DNA from 2 places in the Hymenobacter sp. B81 genome. Region 1 is predicted to be linked to the other one. Evidence: riboswitches for the same ligand, from Rfam matches in the RefSeq annotation. Region 1 holds a riboswitch; the other holds the start of a gene.
What was found. A riboswitch is a leader RNA that binds a small molecule or an ion and turns the genes downstream of it on or off. The one in region 1 is predicted to bind S-adenosylmethionine.

Region 1 (7,647 bases):
GTCGAGCTGCAGGCGGTAGGGGCGCTCATCGGGCTGGCGGAAAAACAGCAGGTTGCGCTTGCTGTGGTCGTAGCGCTGCACCAGCACTTTGCGGCCGCTGGCGGTAAAAGCGTAGTAGCTCCACACACCCACCTTCTGGCCTTTGTCCACCCGGCCGCTGTCCAGGTCGGTGGTCCGAACTTTTCCCTGGGCCGAAGAAATCAGCGGACAGGCCGCCAAACATGCTGCGAGTACGAGTGCTTTCATTGAGTGGTATTCTGGGCATTCGCAGTTGGATGCAAATGACGGGGAAAGAAGCAGGTAGAGCGAAAAAGCCGTTAAAAACGGGCTTAGCGCCTAAGGTACAGGCCTAGGCGAAGGGAAAGTTACAACTTTTTGCCGTGAGTGCCAGCGCCTTTATCTTCAAAAGATGAAAAAGCCCGGGTGACTATATACCCGATTCGTCCAGGTTGTCCTGCACATCGCGCAGCTGTTCCTGCAGGCCCGGCAGGTGGGGGCACAGCCTCCCCAGCCGCCGCAGGGTGCGCAGGGCACCACGCTGGTCGCCCACCATGCGCTGCATGTTGGCCTTGCCCGAGAGGGCGCCGAAGTGGCGGGGCTCGCGGCGCAGGGTCTGGGCAATGTCGTGCAGGGAGGCGCGGTATTCGCCGCGCAGGTAGTAGGCCGTGGCCCGCTTGTTCCAGCCCTCGGCGTAGTCAGGCAGCTGCTCGATGAGGCAGGTGAAGTCGGCAATGGCCTGGCCGTAGTCGCCGGCCGAGAGGGCGCGCATGCCGGTTTCCATGGCCTTGTTCAGGGCCGGGTCGTCGACTTCCAGCCACAGCTGCCAGATGCCCTGCTGCAGCGCCTCGATTTCGAGCGGGGATGTGGCCGTGCGCAGGCGCAGAAAAAGCTCGTCGAGGTGTTGCTGGCGGTCAGTCATGGCGGCAATGATCCGGTATCAGCGCATAAGGAGCGGGAAACCAGCAGGGGCAGTGAGCCGGCGCGGTCGATAATGTACGCAGCCCACAGCGCGGCGTTCGAAGCCGGCGGGTGCAACCCAAACCGGCTCCCCCAAAATACCGCTGCCGGGCGGTGGGGCCCGGCAGCGCAAGTCAGCAAGAAAACGGGCGCTAAAACAGCTCGGCGGCCACCCGCCGCACGCTTTCCGACTTGCCCATGCTGTAGTAGTGCAGCACCGGCACGCCGTGGGCCATCAGCTCCTTCGACTGGTTGATGCACCACTCGATGCCGATCTGCCGGGCCGCTTCGTTGGTGGCGGACTGGTGCACGGCTTCGGCCAGCTCCTCGGGAATGTTGAGAAAGAAGGAGCGGGGCAGGGCCGTGAGCTGGGCTTTGGCCGTGAGCGGCTTCAGGCCCGGAATGATGGGCACGGTAATACCGGCTTCGCGGCAGCGCTTCTCAAAGCTGAAGAACTGCTCGTTGTCAAAGAACATCTGGGTGACGATGTACTCGGCGCCGCGGTCCACCTTGTGCTTGAGGTAGCGTAGGTCGGCGGCGTAGTTGGGCGACTCGAAGTGCTTTTCGGGGTAGCCGGCCGTGCCGATGCAAAAGTTGGTGGCCCAGGTGTCGTCCTGCTCCTCGTCGAGGTACTCCCCCTTGTTGAGGTTGGCCACCTGCCCGATCAGGTCGCAGGCGTAGGCGTGGCCGTCGGGCTCGGGCACGAAGCGGCCCTCGGACTTGATTGGGTCGCCGCGCAAAGCCAGCACGTTGTCGATACCCAGGAAGTGCAGGTCGATGAGGGCATTTTCGGTTTCCTCCTTCGAAAAGCCGCCGCAGATCAGGTGGGGCACGGTGTCCACGTCGAAGCGGTTTTTGATGGCGGCGCAAATGCCCACGGTACCGGGGCGGCGGCGCACGGTTTTCTTCTCAAGCAGGCCGTTGGGGTGCTGCCGGTACACGTACTCCTCGCGGTGGTAGGTCACGTCGATAAACGGCGGCTTGAACTCCATCAGCGGCTCGATGTTGGAGAACAGCGTCTGAATATTCTCGCCCTTTTTGGGCGGCAGCACCTCAAAGGAAAACAGCGTTTTGCCGTTGGCGCGGGCCAGGTGGTCGGTAACTTTCATAGGAGGCGCAAACTGGCAGTCTGCGAGGCGTGGCTCAACAAAAAAAGACGGTTACTGGGCGGCCGGCACGGGCTCGGCGGTGGGTTCGTAGTTCAAATTCGGCGACAACCAGCGCTCCAGCTCGGCCAGCGGCAGGCCCTTGCGCCGGGCCATGTCCTCCACCTGGTCCTTGGCTATGCGGCCCAGGCCGAAGTAGCGCGCCTCGGGGTGTGAGTAGTAGAAACCGCTGACGGCCGCGGTGGGGTGCATGGCCAGGTTTTCGGTGAGCGTGATGCCGGTTTGCTCCGGGCCGCCGAGCAGCTCAAACAAAGTGATTTTCTCGGTGTGGTCGGGGCAGCCGGGGTAGCCCGGTGCGGGCCGGATGCCGCGGTACTCTTCCTTGATCAGGTCTTCGTTCGAGAAGTGTTCCTGCGGCGCGTAGCCCCACAGCTCGCGGCGCACCCGCTCGTGCAGGCGCTCGGCCAGGGCTTCGGCCAGGCGGTCGGCCAGGGCCTTAGCCATGATGGCGGAGTAGTCGTCGTGCTGGGCCTCAAACTTGGCTACTAGTTCATCGAGCCCGATGCCGGCCGTCACGGCGAAACCGCCGAGGTAGTCGGCGCGGCCACTGGTTTTGGGCGCCAGGAAATCGGAGAAGGCCAGGTAGGGCAGGCCGGGCGCTTTCAGGCTTTGCTGACGCAGCGTGAAGGTGCGGGCCTGCACCTGCTGGCGCGTGTCGTCGCGGTACAGCTCAATGGTGTCGTGGTCGACGGTGTTGGCCGGCCAGAAGCCCACGGTGGCGCGGGCCTGAATCAGCTTTTCGTCGACCAGGCGCTTGAGCAGCATCTGCGCGTCGGCAAATAGCTTGGTGGCCGCTTCGCCGTAGGTAGCGTCTTCCAGAATGCGCGGGTAGCGGCCTTTCAGCTCCCAGGCGTGGAAGAAGGGCGTCCAGTCGATGTAGGACAGCAGCTCGGTGAGCGGGTAATCCTCGAACACGCGCGTGCCCAGGAACGAGGGCTTGGTGATGTCGGCCGCGGCCCAGTCGGCTTGGAAGCCGCCGGCGCGGGCGTCTTCGATGCGCACGTAATCCTTGTTGCTTTGCCGGCCGGCGTGGTCGTTGCGCAGCTGCAGGTACTCGGCCGCAATGTCGTTCACGAAAGCGTCGCGGCCCAGGCCCAGCAAGGCCGACGCCACCGGCACGGCGCGCGAAGCGTCGTTCACGTGCACCACCGGGCCGGAGTAAGCCGGGCCGATGCGCACGGCCGTGTGCAGGCGTGAGGTGGTAGCGCCACCGATGAGCAGCGGCACGCGCAAGCCGCGCTTTTCCAGCCCTTGGGCCACGTACACCATTTCGTCGAGCGAAGGCGTAATCAGGCCGCTCAGGCCCACGATGTCGGCCCCGATGCGCTCGGCTTCGTCCACAATGCGCTCCAAGGGCACCATCACGCCCAGGTCGATGACTTCGTAGTTGTTGCAGGCCAGCACCACGCCCACGATGTTTTTGCCGATGTCGTGCACGTCGCCCTTCACGGTGGCCAGCAGTACTTTGCCGGCCGTTTGCCGGGCTTCGGTGCCGCCTTTCAGCGCCGCCGCGTCGCGCTCGGCCTGCATGTAAGGCTCCAGCCAGGCCACGGCGCGCTTCATCACCCGGGCCGACTTCACCACCTGCGGCAAAAACATCTTGCCCGCGCCGAACAGGTCGCCCACCACGGTCATGCCGGCCATCAGCGGGCCTTCAATTACGGCCAGCGGGCGGCCCAGCAGCTTGAGGGCTTCCTCGGTGTCGGCTTCGATGTGGTCGGTCAGGCCTTTTACCAGCGCATGCGAGAGGCGCTTTTCCACCGGCCAGCCGCGCCACTCCTCGGTCGTCACCGCTGCTTTGGCCCCGGCGCCGCCGCTCATCAGGCGCAGCATGTCGGCCAGCTGCACCAGCCGCTCGGTGGCGTCGGCGCGGCGGTCGAAGAGCACGTCTTCCACAGCTTCGAGCAAGGGCCCCGGAATTTCGTCGTACACGATGAGCTGACCGGGGTTCACGATGCCCATGTCCAGCCCCGCCTTGATGGCGTGGTAGAGGAAGGCGGCGTGAATGGCCTCACGCACCTGGTCGTGGCCGCGGAAAGCAAAGCTCACGTTGCTCACGCCGCCGCTGGTGAGGCAGCCCGGCAGGTGCTGCTTGATCCAACGCACGGCCTCGATAAAGTCGATAGCGTAGCGGCGGTGCTCCTCGATGCCGGTGCCCACGGTGAGGATGTTGGGGTCGAAGATGATGTCTTCGGGCGGGAAGCCAATTTCCTCGGTGAGGATGCGGTAGGCGCGCTGGCAGATGTCGATGCGGCGCTGAAAGTTGTCGGCCTGGCCCTGCTCGTCGAAGGCCATGACGATGACGGCCGCCCCGTAGGAGCGCACCAGCCGGGCGTGGTGCTTAAAGGCTTCCTCTCCTTCCTTAAGCGAAATGGAGTTGACGATGCTCTTGCCCTGGGTGCACTTCAGCCCGGCCTCAATCACCTCCCACTTCGACGAGTCGATCATGATGGGCAGGCGCGCCACGTCGGGCTCCGAAGCCATCAGGTTCAGGAAGGTGGTCATGGCCGCTACCGAGTCGAGCAGGGCTTCGTCCATGTTCACGTCGAGCACCTGGGCGCCGCCGTCCACCTGGGCTTTGGCCACCGCCACGGCTTCCTCGTATTGCCCGGCCCGGATGAGCTTGGCGAAGGCGCGCGAGCCGGTCACGTTGCACCGCTCGCCCACGTTCACGAAGAGGCTTTCGGGATAAATGTTCACCGGCTCCAGCCCGCTCAGGCGGGTGGCGCGGGGCCGCTCCGGAATGGCGCGGCCGGGGTACTTGGTTACCAGCTTGGCGGCCTCGGCAATGTGCTGGGGCGTGGTGCCGCAGCAGCCGCCCACAATGTTCACCAGGCCCTCTTGCAGGTACTCTTCCAGCACGTCGGCAAATTGCCGGGCCGTTTCGTCGTAGCCGCCGAAGGCGTTGGGCAGGCCCGCGTTGGGGTAGGCCGAGACGTAGCAGTCGGCCAGGCGGCTCAGCTCCTGCAGGTACACCTTCAGCTGCTTGGCCCCGAGGGCGCAGTTCAGGCCCACGCTCAGGATGGGCAGGTGGCGCACCGAGTTCCAGAACGCTTCCACCGTCTGGCCCGAAAGCGTGCGGCCCGAGGCGTCGGTGATGGTGCCCGAAATCATGATGGGCACCACGCGGCCGCCCTCGTCGAAGAAGCGCTGGGCGGCAAACATGGCCGCCTTGGCGTTCAGTGTATCAAAAATGGTCTCAATCAGCAGCGCATCCACGCCGCCATCCACCAGCCCGCGCACCTGCTCGTGGTAGGCCTCGGCCAGCTCGTCGAAGGTGATGGCGCGGAAGCCGGGCCGGTTCACGTCGGGCGAAAGCGAGGCGGTGCGGTTGGTGGGCCCAATGGCGCCGGCCACGAAGCGCGGCCACTCCGGCGTGGAGTACTCGTCGGCGGCTTCGCGGGCCAGGCGGGCGGCCTCGAAGTTCAGCTCGTACACGATGTGCTCCAGCCCGTAGTCGGCCTGGGCCACGGTGGTGCCCGAGAAGGTGTTGGTTTCGGCCAGGTCAGCGCCCGCGGCGAAATACTCGGCGTGAATGCCGCGAATCACGTCGGGGCGCGTCAGACAGAGCAGGTCGTTGTTGCCGCGCAGGGGCTTGGGGTGGTCCTGAAAGCGCGTGCCGCGGAAGTCTTCTTCCGTGAGCTGGTGGCGCTGAATCATGGTGCCCATGGCGCCGTCGAGCACAATGGCGCGGCGGGCGAGCAAATCGGCGAGGGGTGAGGCAGGGAGCTGGGGCATAAAGGCTTTCCGGAATAGGTGCGCGCTAGCGTATCCAGAAAGCCCCGGCGCCCCGAGAAGGTGCCGGTTCCGCTCATCTTTTCCGAACGCGAAACTCGCTTCGGATGGGAGTTAGCACCTCCGCCGCAGTGGCTGGTTGCTAAGACGTCACAGGGCCCAGTCCCTCGGTCTTTCTGGATAAGCTGCAGCGAAGATACGACAGCCGCCCCGAAAATGAAACCGCGCCCGGCGCCGGGAAAAGGCTAGCCGGTAGCCCGGGACGCCCGCCGCACACGGAATACTTGGCGCCCGGCGTTATCATTAAGCTATGAAACCCTTGTTGCTTTCCGGACTGCTGGCCCTGCTGCCGCTGCTGAGCCGCGCCCAGACCTCGGCCCTGCCCACCGGCACCGGGCTGCAGGCTTCCTACTACAACGGTACCAACTTCCAGCGCCTGGTGCACCGGCGTATCGACCCCGCCATCGACTTCAGTTGGAAAAAGCAGCCGCCCGTGCCGGGCCTGGGCGGCGAGTACTTCTCCGTGCGCTGGGAAGGCTGGATTCTGGTGCCGGCCACGGCCGAGTACGAGTTTTCCACCGTCATGGACGACGGCCTGCGGGTGTGGCTGGGCGGCAAGCAGCTCATCAACGCCTGGCGCGAGCAGGACCACGTACCCGCCACCGTGCGCATTCGCCTCGAAGCCGGCCGCTACTACCGCCTGCGCGTCGATTACTTCCAGACCATCCTCGACAGCCGCGCCCTGCTGCGCTGGCGCCGCGCCGACCGGGCCGAAGACTTTGTGCCCGTAGGGCAGCAGGCCCTGTTTGCCGCCCTGCCGCAGTCGGCCCGGCCCGTAACCGCCGCCAAGCCCGCACCCGCCCCGCCGCCGGTAGCCGCTGCCCCCAAGCCGGCCATCAAAATCACGCCTACCCCGACGGCCGTAGTAGTAGGCCGCCGGGCCGTTTCCGCCGCCCGGCCCGCCGTGCGCCCCGCTGCCGCTCGTTCGGCTGCAACCGAGCAACTCCCCGCGCAGGTTACTCTGGGTCCCGCGGCAGCCGCTCCCACCGACTCGCTGCCTGACTTCTCCACCCTCAGCAAGGGCACCACCGTCGAGCTGCGCCAGCTCTACTTCGAGCAGGGCAAAGCCCGCATGCTGCCTTCCTCCCAGCCCGAGCTCAACCGCCTGCTGCGGGTGCTGCAAACCCAGCCCAGCCTGCGCCTCGAAATTGCCGGCCACACCGACAACGTGGGCGACGCCGCCAAAAACCTACAGCTCTCCCAGCAGCGCGCCGCCCTGGTGCGCCGCTACCTCGTCGGCCGCGGCATCGACTCGCTGCGCCTGCTGGCCCAGGGCTACGGCGGCACCCGCCCCGTGGCCGACAACGCCGACCCCCGCCAGCGCCCCCGCAACCGCCGCGTCGAAGTCATCGTCCGGTAGGGAAGGGCAGCGTGTTTAGGCAGAGTCAGCTCGCCCGTTAGTCGCAGTGCCCAGAATAATACCCACTTGTTTTATTATGTTATGCTTCCGCTTGCTAAACCCGGCTTTGGCCTCTGCTTGCTGATCCTCGCGGGCTCCTGCACCATCAATAGGGAAACGCTAACCACGGCCGCCGATGAGTCGTCAAAACCCGCGGCCAAGCCTGCGGCAGCGGCCCAGGCCCAAAAGGACGCGTGGCTATTTCAACAGGTAGCCGGCTCGGTGCTGAAGTTCCGCGACGGTCAAGAGTACGATACCCGCCTACTGCAGCCAGCCTACATCGGCCAGATAGCCAACGGTCGCCAGGCGCCCTATCTCATCTTCGCAGGC
Region 2 (7,647 bases), on a different contig from region 1:
CCATCATTTCCTACGTCGGGCTGGGCCTGGGCTTCGTCAACACCGCCTTTGTGCTGCCGCGCCTGCTCGGTCCCGACCAGATTGGCCTCACCCGGGTGCTGGTGAGCATTGCCACCATCTACGCCCAGCTGGCTGCGTTTGGCTTCGGCAGCGTGGGCATCCGCTTCTTTCCCTACTTCCGCAACCGCGAGGTTGGCCACCACGGCTTTCTGCCGCTGCTGCTGGGCCTGCCCATGCTGGGCTTCGGGCTCGCGACGGCCCTCTACGTGCTGGGCCGGCCGCTCATTCTGCGCCAGTACGCCCACGACGCGGCCCTGCTCATGCCCTACTACTTCTGGGGCATCGGCCTGGCGTTTTTCACCCTGCTCTACAGCTTGCAGGAAGCCTACCTGCGCGCCCTGTTTCACTCCTCCTTCACGGCCTTCGTGCAGGACATCCTGCAGCGCCTGCTCACCGCTGCCGCCGCCATCTGCTACGGCCAGGGACTTATCGACTTTCACCAGTTCGTGCTGGCCTTCATGGGCCTCTACGCGCTCAACTCCCTGCTGGCCGCGCTCTACCTGGCCTACATCGGCGAGCTGCACCTGCGCCCCTCGGCCGCGGCCTGGCAGGTGCGGCCCCTGGGCGAGCTGCTGCGCTTCGGTGGCTTTGCCCTGCTCTCCAACGTCTCGGGAACCATCATCAGCTCCATCGACGCGCTCATGGTCGGCTCGGCTATCAGCCTGCGGGCCACCGGCATCTACACCATTGCCTTCTTCATCAGCACGGCCCTCACCATTCCGTTTCGCTCGCTCAACAAGATTGCCTTCCCGCTGCTGGCCCAGTACTGGAAGGATAACGACCTGCCGCGCATGGCCGCCTTCTACCGCAGCACCACCCGCCTGGGCACCGTGCTGGGCTGCTACCTGGCCCTGGGCATCGGCCTCAACCTCGACTTCATCTACGCCCTCATCGGCAAGCCCGAGTACGCCGCCGGCGCCACCTCGGTGCTGCTGCTGCTGCTGGGCCGCCTCATCGACGGCATCACCGGCGTCAACGGCCTCATCGTCGTCACCTCCCCGCGCTACCGCTTCGATCTGCTCTTCAACGTGTCCCTGGCCGTGCTCACCGTGGCCACCAACGCCTGGCTGATTCCCCGCCTGGGCATCACCGGGGCCGCCCTGGCCACGCTCCTGTCCATGACGGCCATCAACGTGGCCCGCACCTGGTTTGTGTGGCAGGCCTACCGCATGCAGCCCTTCGACGGGCGCATTCTGCTGGTGCTGGCCCTGGCCACCGCCGCCGGCCTGCTGGCCTGGCTGGTACCCCCGGTACACTCCCCCCTGGTCACCATGCTGCTGCGCGCGGCCGTGCTCACCGCCGTCTACGCCCCCCTGGTGCTGGCCACCGGCGTCGCCCCCGAAGCCCGTGCCCCCCTGCAAAAATTCCTGGCCCGCCTGCGGCGGTAGGTGTTCGTTGCCAGTTGCCAGTTGCCAGTTGCCAGTTGCCAGTTGCCAGTTGCCAGTTGCCAGTTGCCAGTTGCCAGTTGCCAGTTGCCAGTTGCCAGTTGCCAGTTGCCAGTTGCCAGTTGCCAGTTGCCAGTTGCCAGTTGCCAGTTGCCAGTTGCCAGTTGCCAGTTGCCAGTTGCCAGTTGCCAGTTGCCAGTTGCCAGTTGCCAGTTGCCAGTTGCCAGTTGCCAGTTGCCAGTTGCCAGTTGCCAGTTGCCAGTTGCCAGTTGCCAGTTGCCAGTTGCCAGTTGCCAGTTGCCAGTTGCCAGTTGCCAGTTGCCAGTTGCCAGTTGCCAGTTGCCAGTTGCCAGTTGCCAGTTGCCAGTTGCCAGTTGCCAGTTGCCAGTTGCCAGTTGCCAGTTGCCAGTTGCCAGTTGCCAGTTGCCAGTTGCCAGTTGCCAGTTGCCAGTTGCCAGTTGCCAGTTGCCAGTTGCCAGTTGCCAGTTGCCAGTTGCCAGTTGCCAGTTGCCAGTTGCCAGTTGCCAGTTGCCAGTTGCCAGTTGCCAGTTGCCAGTTGCCAGTTGCCAGTTGCCAGTTGCCAGTTGCCAGTTGCCAGTTGCCAGTTGCCAGTTGCCAGTTGCCAGTTGCCAGTTGCCAGTTGCCAGTTGCCAGTTGCCAGTTGCCAGTTGCCAGTTGCCAGTTGCCAGTTGCCAGTTGCCAGTTGCCAGTTGCCAGTTGCCAGTTGCCAGTTGCCAGTTGCCAGTTGCCAGTTGCCAGTTGCCAGTTGCCAGTTGCCAGTTGCCAGTTGCCAGTTGCCAGTTGCCAGTTGCCAGTTGCCAGTTGCCAGTTGCCAGTTGCCAGTTGCCAGTTGCCAGTTGCCAGTTGCCAGTTGCCAGTTGCCAGTTGCCAGTTGCCAGTTGCCAGTTGCCAGTTGCCAGTTGCCAGTTGCCAGTTGCCAGTTGCCAGTTGCCAGTTGCCAGTTGCCAGTTGCCAGTTGCCAGAGTGTACTTCATCCGGCCCCGAAAAGCGAAAAACCAACAACAAAAAACCAACAACCAACGCTAGGCTCCCCCTCTCCCCCGGAGAGGGGGCCGGGGGGTGAGGCCACCGGGGCCGGGGTCCCACTCCTTCCGGCCCCCGCCCCAGTCCTTCCGGGTCCCGCCTCAACCGTTCCGGGTCCCGCCGCAGTCGTTCCGGCACCGGACGCAATCGTTCCGGCCCTCGCCCCACTCGTTCCGGGTCTGGTTTCAGTCGTTCCGGCACCGGACGCAATCCTTCCGGCACCCGCCGCAGTCGTTCCGGCACCGGTCACACTTTCTTCCTGCCGCGGAATCCTATTACCCCCCTGAAAAAGCCAACGACCCGCCACCCGTCAGGGGTAGCGGGCCGTTGGCCTGAGGTGCCGGCTGGCTTAGCCCAGCCCCGTGCCCGGGGCTTCCACCGTGGGGTCCACCGCCAGGCCCTGGCGCAGCTTGCTGTGCTTTTTGCCGTAGGCGTAGTAAATCACCAGGCCCAGGGCCAGCCAGATAAACAGGCGCAGCCAGGTATCGGCGGGCAGCGAAAGCATCATCACCAGGCAGGTCACAATGCCCAGCACCGGCACCACCGGCACCCAGGGCGTGCGGAACGAGCGCGGCGCGTTCGGCTCCCGCTTGCGCATAATCAGCACCCCCACGCACACCATCACGAAGGCCAGCAGGGTGCCGATGCTGCACATCTCGCCCACCACCCGAATGGGCACAAAGCCCGCAAACAAGCTGATGAACCCGCCCAGCAGCAGGTTCGAGCGGTGCGGCGTCTGAAAGCGCGGGTGAATCTGCGAAAACACCCGCGGCAGCAGCCCGTCGCGGCTCATCGAGAAAAACACCCGGCTCTGGCCCAGCAAATCCACCAGTATCACCGAGGTGTAGCCGATCAGGATGGCCAGGATAATGGCCGAGCTCAGCCAGGCATAGGGCGTTTGCTCGATGGCAATGGCCACCGGCGCGGCGCTGTCCTTGAATGCGGAGTAGTGCGCCAGCCCCGTCATCACGTGCCCAAACAACATGAAAAGCACCGTGCACACCAGCAGCGAGCCGATGATGCCGATGGGCATGTTGCGCTGCGGGTTCTTGGCTTCCTGCGCCATGGTGGCCACAATGTCGAAGCCGATGAACACGAAAAACACCACCCCGGCCCCGCGCAGAATGCCGCTCCAGCCAAACTCGCCAAACACCCCGGTGTTCTGCGGAATGTAGGGCTGGTAGTTGGCCGGGTCGATGTAGCGCCAGCCCAGCGCAATAAACACCAGTACCACCGACACCTTCAGGGCCACCACCACCGCGTTGAACCAGGCCGAGCCCTGGGTGCCGCGCACGATGATGGCCGTAATGGCCAGCACCACCAGCATGGCCGGCAAATTCACCAGCCCGCTCACGGTGCTGCCGTCGGCCAGCACGCTCGTCTCGAAGGGCGAGGCCACCAGTTGCGGCGGCAAGTGCAGCCCGTAGTTGCCCAGAAACTTCACCAGGTACTGCGACCAGCTGATGGCCACCGTGGCCGCCCCCACCGAGTACTCCAGCACCAAATCCCAGCCGATAATCCAGGCAAACAGCTCGCCCATGGTGGCATACGAGTACGTGTAGGCCGAGCCGGCCACCGGCACCATGGCCGCAAACTCGGCGTAGCACAGGGCCGAAAACGCGCAGCCCACCGCCGCCACCACAAACGACAGGGTCACGGCCGGCCCGGTGTGGTTGGCCGCCGCAATGCCCGTGAGCGAAAACAGCCCCGCCCCAATGATGACGCCCACCCCAATGGCAATGAGGTGAAACGGTCCCAGGCTGCGCTTGAGGGTGTGCGCGCCCGTCTCCGCGGCCTCGCGCCGCAGCAATTCCAACGATTTTGTCAGCATACAACTAGGTGCGCCCGCGCCCCTGCCGGGGCCGGCCGCCAATACGCGCCGCGCCGCCCGCCCAGGCTGCCCGCAGCAGCCCCGGCCCAACGGCCCCGCGCCACCCGACGCACGGCGCCGGGCCTGGGTGAGAAAAAGAAAACACTGGGGTGGCTCGGCGGCGTGGTGCCCCGACGTTGGAGTCGGGGCAATACTAAACGGCCCGGTCCCTGAATCGGGGCCTCCGCCAAAAAACCGAGGGAAAAGCGCCTACGCGCTCAAGCGGGCTAACAACAACAGCAACAAGCCGCCGAAGTCGGGCCGGCAGCCGCCACGGGGGCTACCAGGTGAGCCGGGGCCCCGCCGGGGCCCGGAAAGAATGCAAACGGGGAAAGCAAAGCGCCCACAGCAACTTGTTTTTATCTGGTCAGGACTTGGCACCGTTCCGGATGCTCCGGGGGGTTGCCGGCGTTTCGCAGAGCCTGTCTCTCCACGCCTCTCTATAAAAACAATCCTTCAACAGCGAAAGAATTGATGCTGCAAAGGTAACCCCCGCCGCCGCGTTTCTGCAAGCCCGGCCACTATGCTATTGCCCGGGCACCGTTTCCAGCCCGCTGCCGGGCCGGGCAAAGTAGCGCAGCCGGTAGCAGTTCATGGCCGTTTCGCCCAGCTGCTCCAGCAGCCGGTAGTTGGCTACCGCCCCCACTGCCGCCCCAATCACCGGCACCAGCTGGGCCATCTTGGCCAGGTCAATGTAGTCGCGGTACTCCTGCTGAAAGCTGCGCCAGTCGAAGGCGTGCACGTCGGTGGGCAGGGTATGGCGGTAGCTTTCCCAGTCGGCCACCCGGCGGTACACCTCGTTGCGGGTGTGCTGGCTGCTGAAGGCGAGCTGGAAGACGTGCAGCAAAAACAGCCGCTCGGTGTAGTCCTTCACATCGTAGCCGTAAAGCGCGGCCACGTCGAACAGCAGCTTGAGCTTGATGCCCAGCAGCAGCGGAAAATCGGCCAGCCCCAGCAGAAAGCCCCCCGCCCCGGTAGCCGCGCCCTCCACCGTGGCCGTGTTGCGGTAGTACCGAATGCGGGTGCGCACGGCCTCCTCGCGTGCCGCCAGCGCCAGCCCCGGCTGCGGCCTACTGGTGGTGTACGTCGAGCCAAACAGCACCCCGCGCACCATCTGCTTGATGGCCGCCGTCAGGGCCTGGTGCACCCGCTCGGGCAGCAGCGCGTTCAACCGCGTCTGCAGGTGCCGCGTGAAGCGGTTCAGCGTCGAGGGCGGCCGCTGCATCTTCTGCTGCCAGGCACGCAGCTCGGCTTGGGGGTCAGTGGGGTACATGGGCAGAGAAACGGCGCTAACCGAATCCGGTTCAGCCAAATAGGTTTGCGGAATTCATTAGCGGGATAAATATGTCGCTTATACACCAGACGATAATTGCGTATAAGTCACTTTGGCTAAATTCATTTATCCACGTTCACAGAGTCAAGAATCATAAAAGTCAAAAAATAGCGCCTTAATTTCTTGAATTTAATTTCATAATACACACGCTCTTTCTTTTCTCCCAGCCAGCTTTTAGCTGTAGGATGTTCAAATGGGTAGTTATCGATTATTATCGTAGCATGTTCGTTTGGGAAATACAAGGCCTTGTATTCACTAACAAGCACCTTCCCGCTCGTCTCAAAATATCGATCATTATAATAAACCCTGACGCTTGTCAAAGAGTCCTCAAGTGCAGGGAAGCTTAGCTGCTTATCAACTGGTCTGATAATAAACGTATCCTTCGGGGTCATCAACTTCATATAAAAAGAACTGTCAACTACACTTTTATCGGCATCTACTGAATCGATTATAACTGTAAGTTGTGATGTCCCAGCTACTTTATCCGTGCTTGATTGCGAGTATTCAGATTGACCTTCACAGGATGTCAGTGCCCCTAAGGCAATAATAGCTATTGAAGCAAAGGAGCAGAAATTGGCAACAGAGAAACCAACCATCTAAATAAAGGTGCGAGCGTGAATGATATTTAAAACCAGGCTCATCAAATTTTATTTAAGGCTATAAATCCGCTCAATAATCTCCACCACCTTCATGCCTTCCAGCGCGTTGGTAGTCGCGAAGCTGCGTTGCTGCACCGTATCCACCACGTTTTCGATGAGTTGCACGTGGTTGGCGGCCGAGCCCTGGTAGGGTCCGTAGTCGTTGGCGGGGTTGGTGGGGGCCAGCTCGGGCAGCTCGTAGCCTTGCACGTGGCAGTACTCCACCTTGTCCATGTACTGGCCCGCAATGCGCAGGCTGCCGTGCTCGGCCACCACCGTAAGCGAGCTTTCCAGGTTCCGGTCCCACACACTGGTGCTGTATTGCAGGGTGCCCGCGCCGCCGCGCAGCAGCTCGAAGCTCACCAGGCCCGAGTCCTCAAAATCGGTCAGCTCCCGGTGGTTGAAGTCGAAGAAACGAGCCTGCACCCGGTGAATGTCGCCGAACACCCAGTACAGCAAGTCCACGAAGTGGCTGAACTGCGTGAACAGCGTGCCGCCGTCCTCGGCCTGCCGGCCCTTCCAGCTGCTACCGCCGCGGTAGTAGCGCGCGTCGCGGTTCCAGAAACAGTTGATCTGCACCAGGTAAATCTGCCCCAGCCGCCCCGAGTCGACCAGCTGCTTGAGCCACTGCGCGGGCGGGGAGTAACGGTTCTGCATCACCCCAAACACCAGCCGCCCGGTTTGCAGGGCCACGTGAATGATGTCCTCGGCGTCGCGCTTGCGTAGGGCAATAGGTTTTTCCACCACCACGTGCAGCCCGTGGCGCAGTCCCTGCATGGCCTGCGGGGCGTGCAGGTGGTTGGGCGTAGCCACCGTCAGCACGTCGGCCGCGGCGGGGCTGCCAGCAGGTGCGGCGGCCAAATAGGCGTCGAGCGACGCAAAAAACGGCACATCGGCAAACTCGGCGGCCAGCTCGGCCTGCAGCTCGGCGCGCACATCAATGAGGGCCACGAGGCGGGCGCCGGGGTGGCGCGCCACCAGGGCCGCGTGGCGGCGGCCGATGTGGCCCACGCCGCAAATAGCAAAACGAACGTCGGGAAACGGGGAATCAGGCAAGGCAACGAAGTATTCGGGGCGGGTAGCAGCCGGCAATATCCGCTAAGTCTGCCGGAACAACCGCATCCGGCGCCATCAAACCCGTGCCGCCCCTCAGCAGTCCTACAATCAGCCGCCGCGCTACTGCCCCGCCTGGTCGAGGTAGGCGCGCACCGCCGCCGCCACGTAGTCCACCTGCTCGGCCGTGAGCTGCGGGTGAATGGGCAGGGAAAGCACCGTGCGGCACAGCGCTTCGGACCGCGGAAACTGCCCCTCCCGGTA

Region 2: it holds a riboswitch for S-adenosylmethionine, as region 1 does, so the genes downstream of both, ACE191_RS06095 (amino acid permease) here and metH (methionine synthase) in region 1, are expected to answer to the same signal.

What each region holds. Positions count from the first base shown of each region.
Region 1 covers NZ_JBIYZW010000002.1:877,843-885,489, forward strand. Annotated here, with positions in the region: gene ACE191_RS14855 (energy transducer TonB) at 1-246, opposite strand, end outside; gene ACE191_RS14860 (tetratricopeptide repeat protein) at 428-919, opposite strand; gene metF (methylenetetrahydrofolate reductase [NAD(P)H]) at 1,110-2,066, opposite strand; gene metH (methionine synthase) at 2,118-5,861, opposite strand; SAM riboswitch class I at 5,932-6,045, opposite strand; gene ACE191_RS14875 (PA14 domain-containing protein) at 6,169-7,278, shown strand; gene ACE191_RS14880 (hypothetical protein) at 7,360-7,647, shown strand, end outside.
Region 2 covers NZ_JBIYZW010000001.1:1,355,950-1,363,596, forward strand. Annotated here, with positions in the region: gene ACE191_RS06085 (polysaccharide biosynthesis C-terminal domain-containing protein) at 1-1,448, shown strand, start outside; gene ACE191_RS06090 (hypothetical protein) at 1,364-2,440, opposite strand; gene ACE191_RS06095 (amino acid permease) at 2,839-4,320, opposite strand; SAM riboswitch class I at 4,716-4,808, opposite strand; gene ACE191_RS06100 (EcsC family protein) at 4,886-5,632, opposite strand; gene ACE191_RS06105 (hypothetical protein) at 5,755-6,288, opposite strand; gene ACE191_RS06110 (Gfo/Idh/MocA family protein) at 6,340-7,386, opposite strand; gene ACE191_RS06115 (DegT/DnrJ/EryC1/StrS family aminotransferase) at 7,507-7,647, opposite strand, start outside.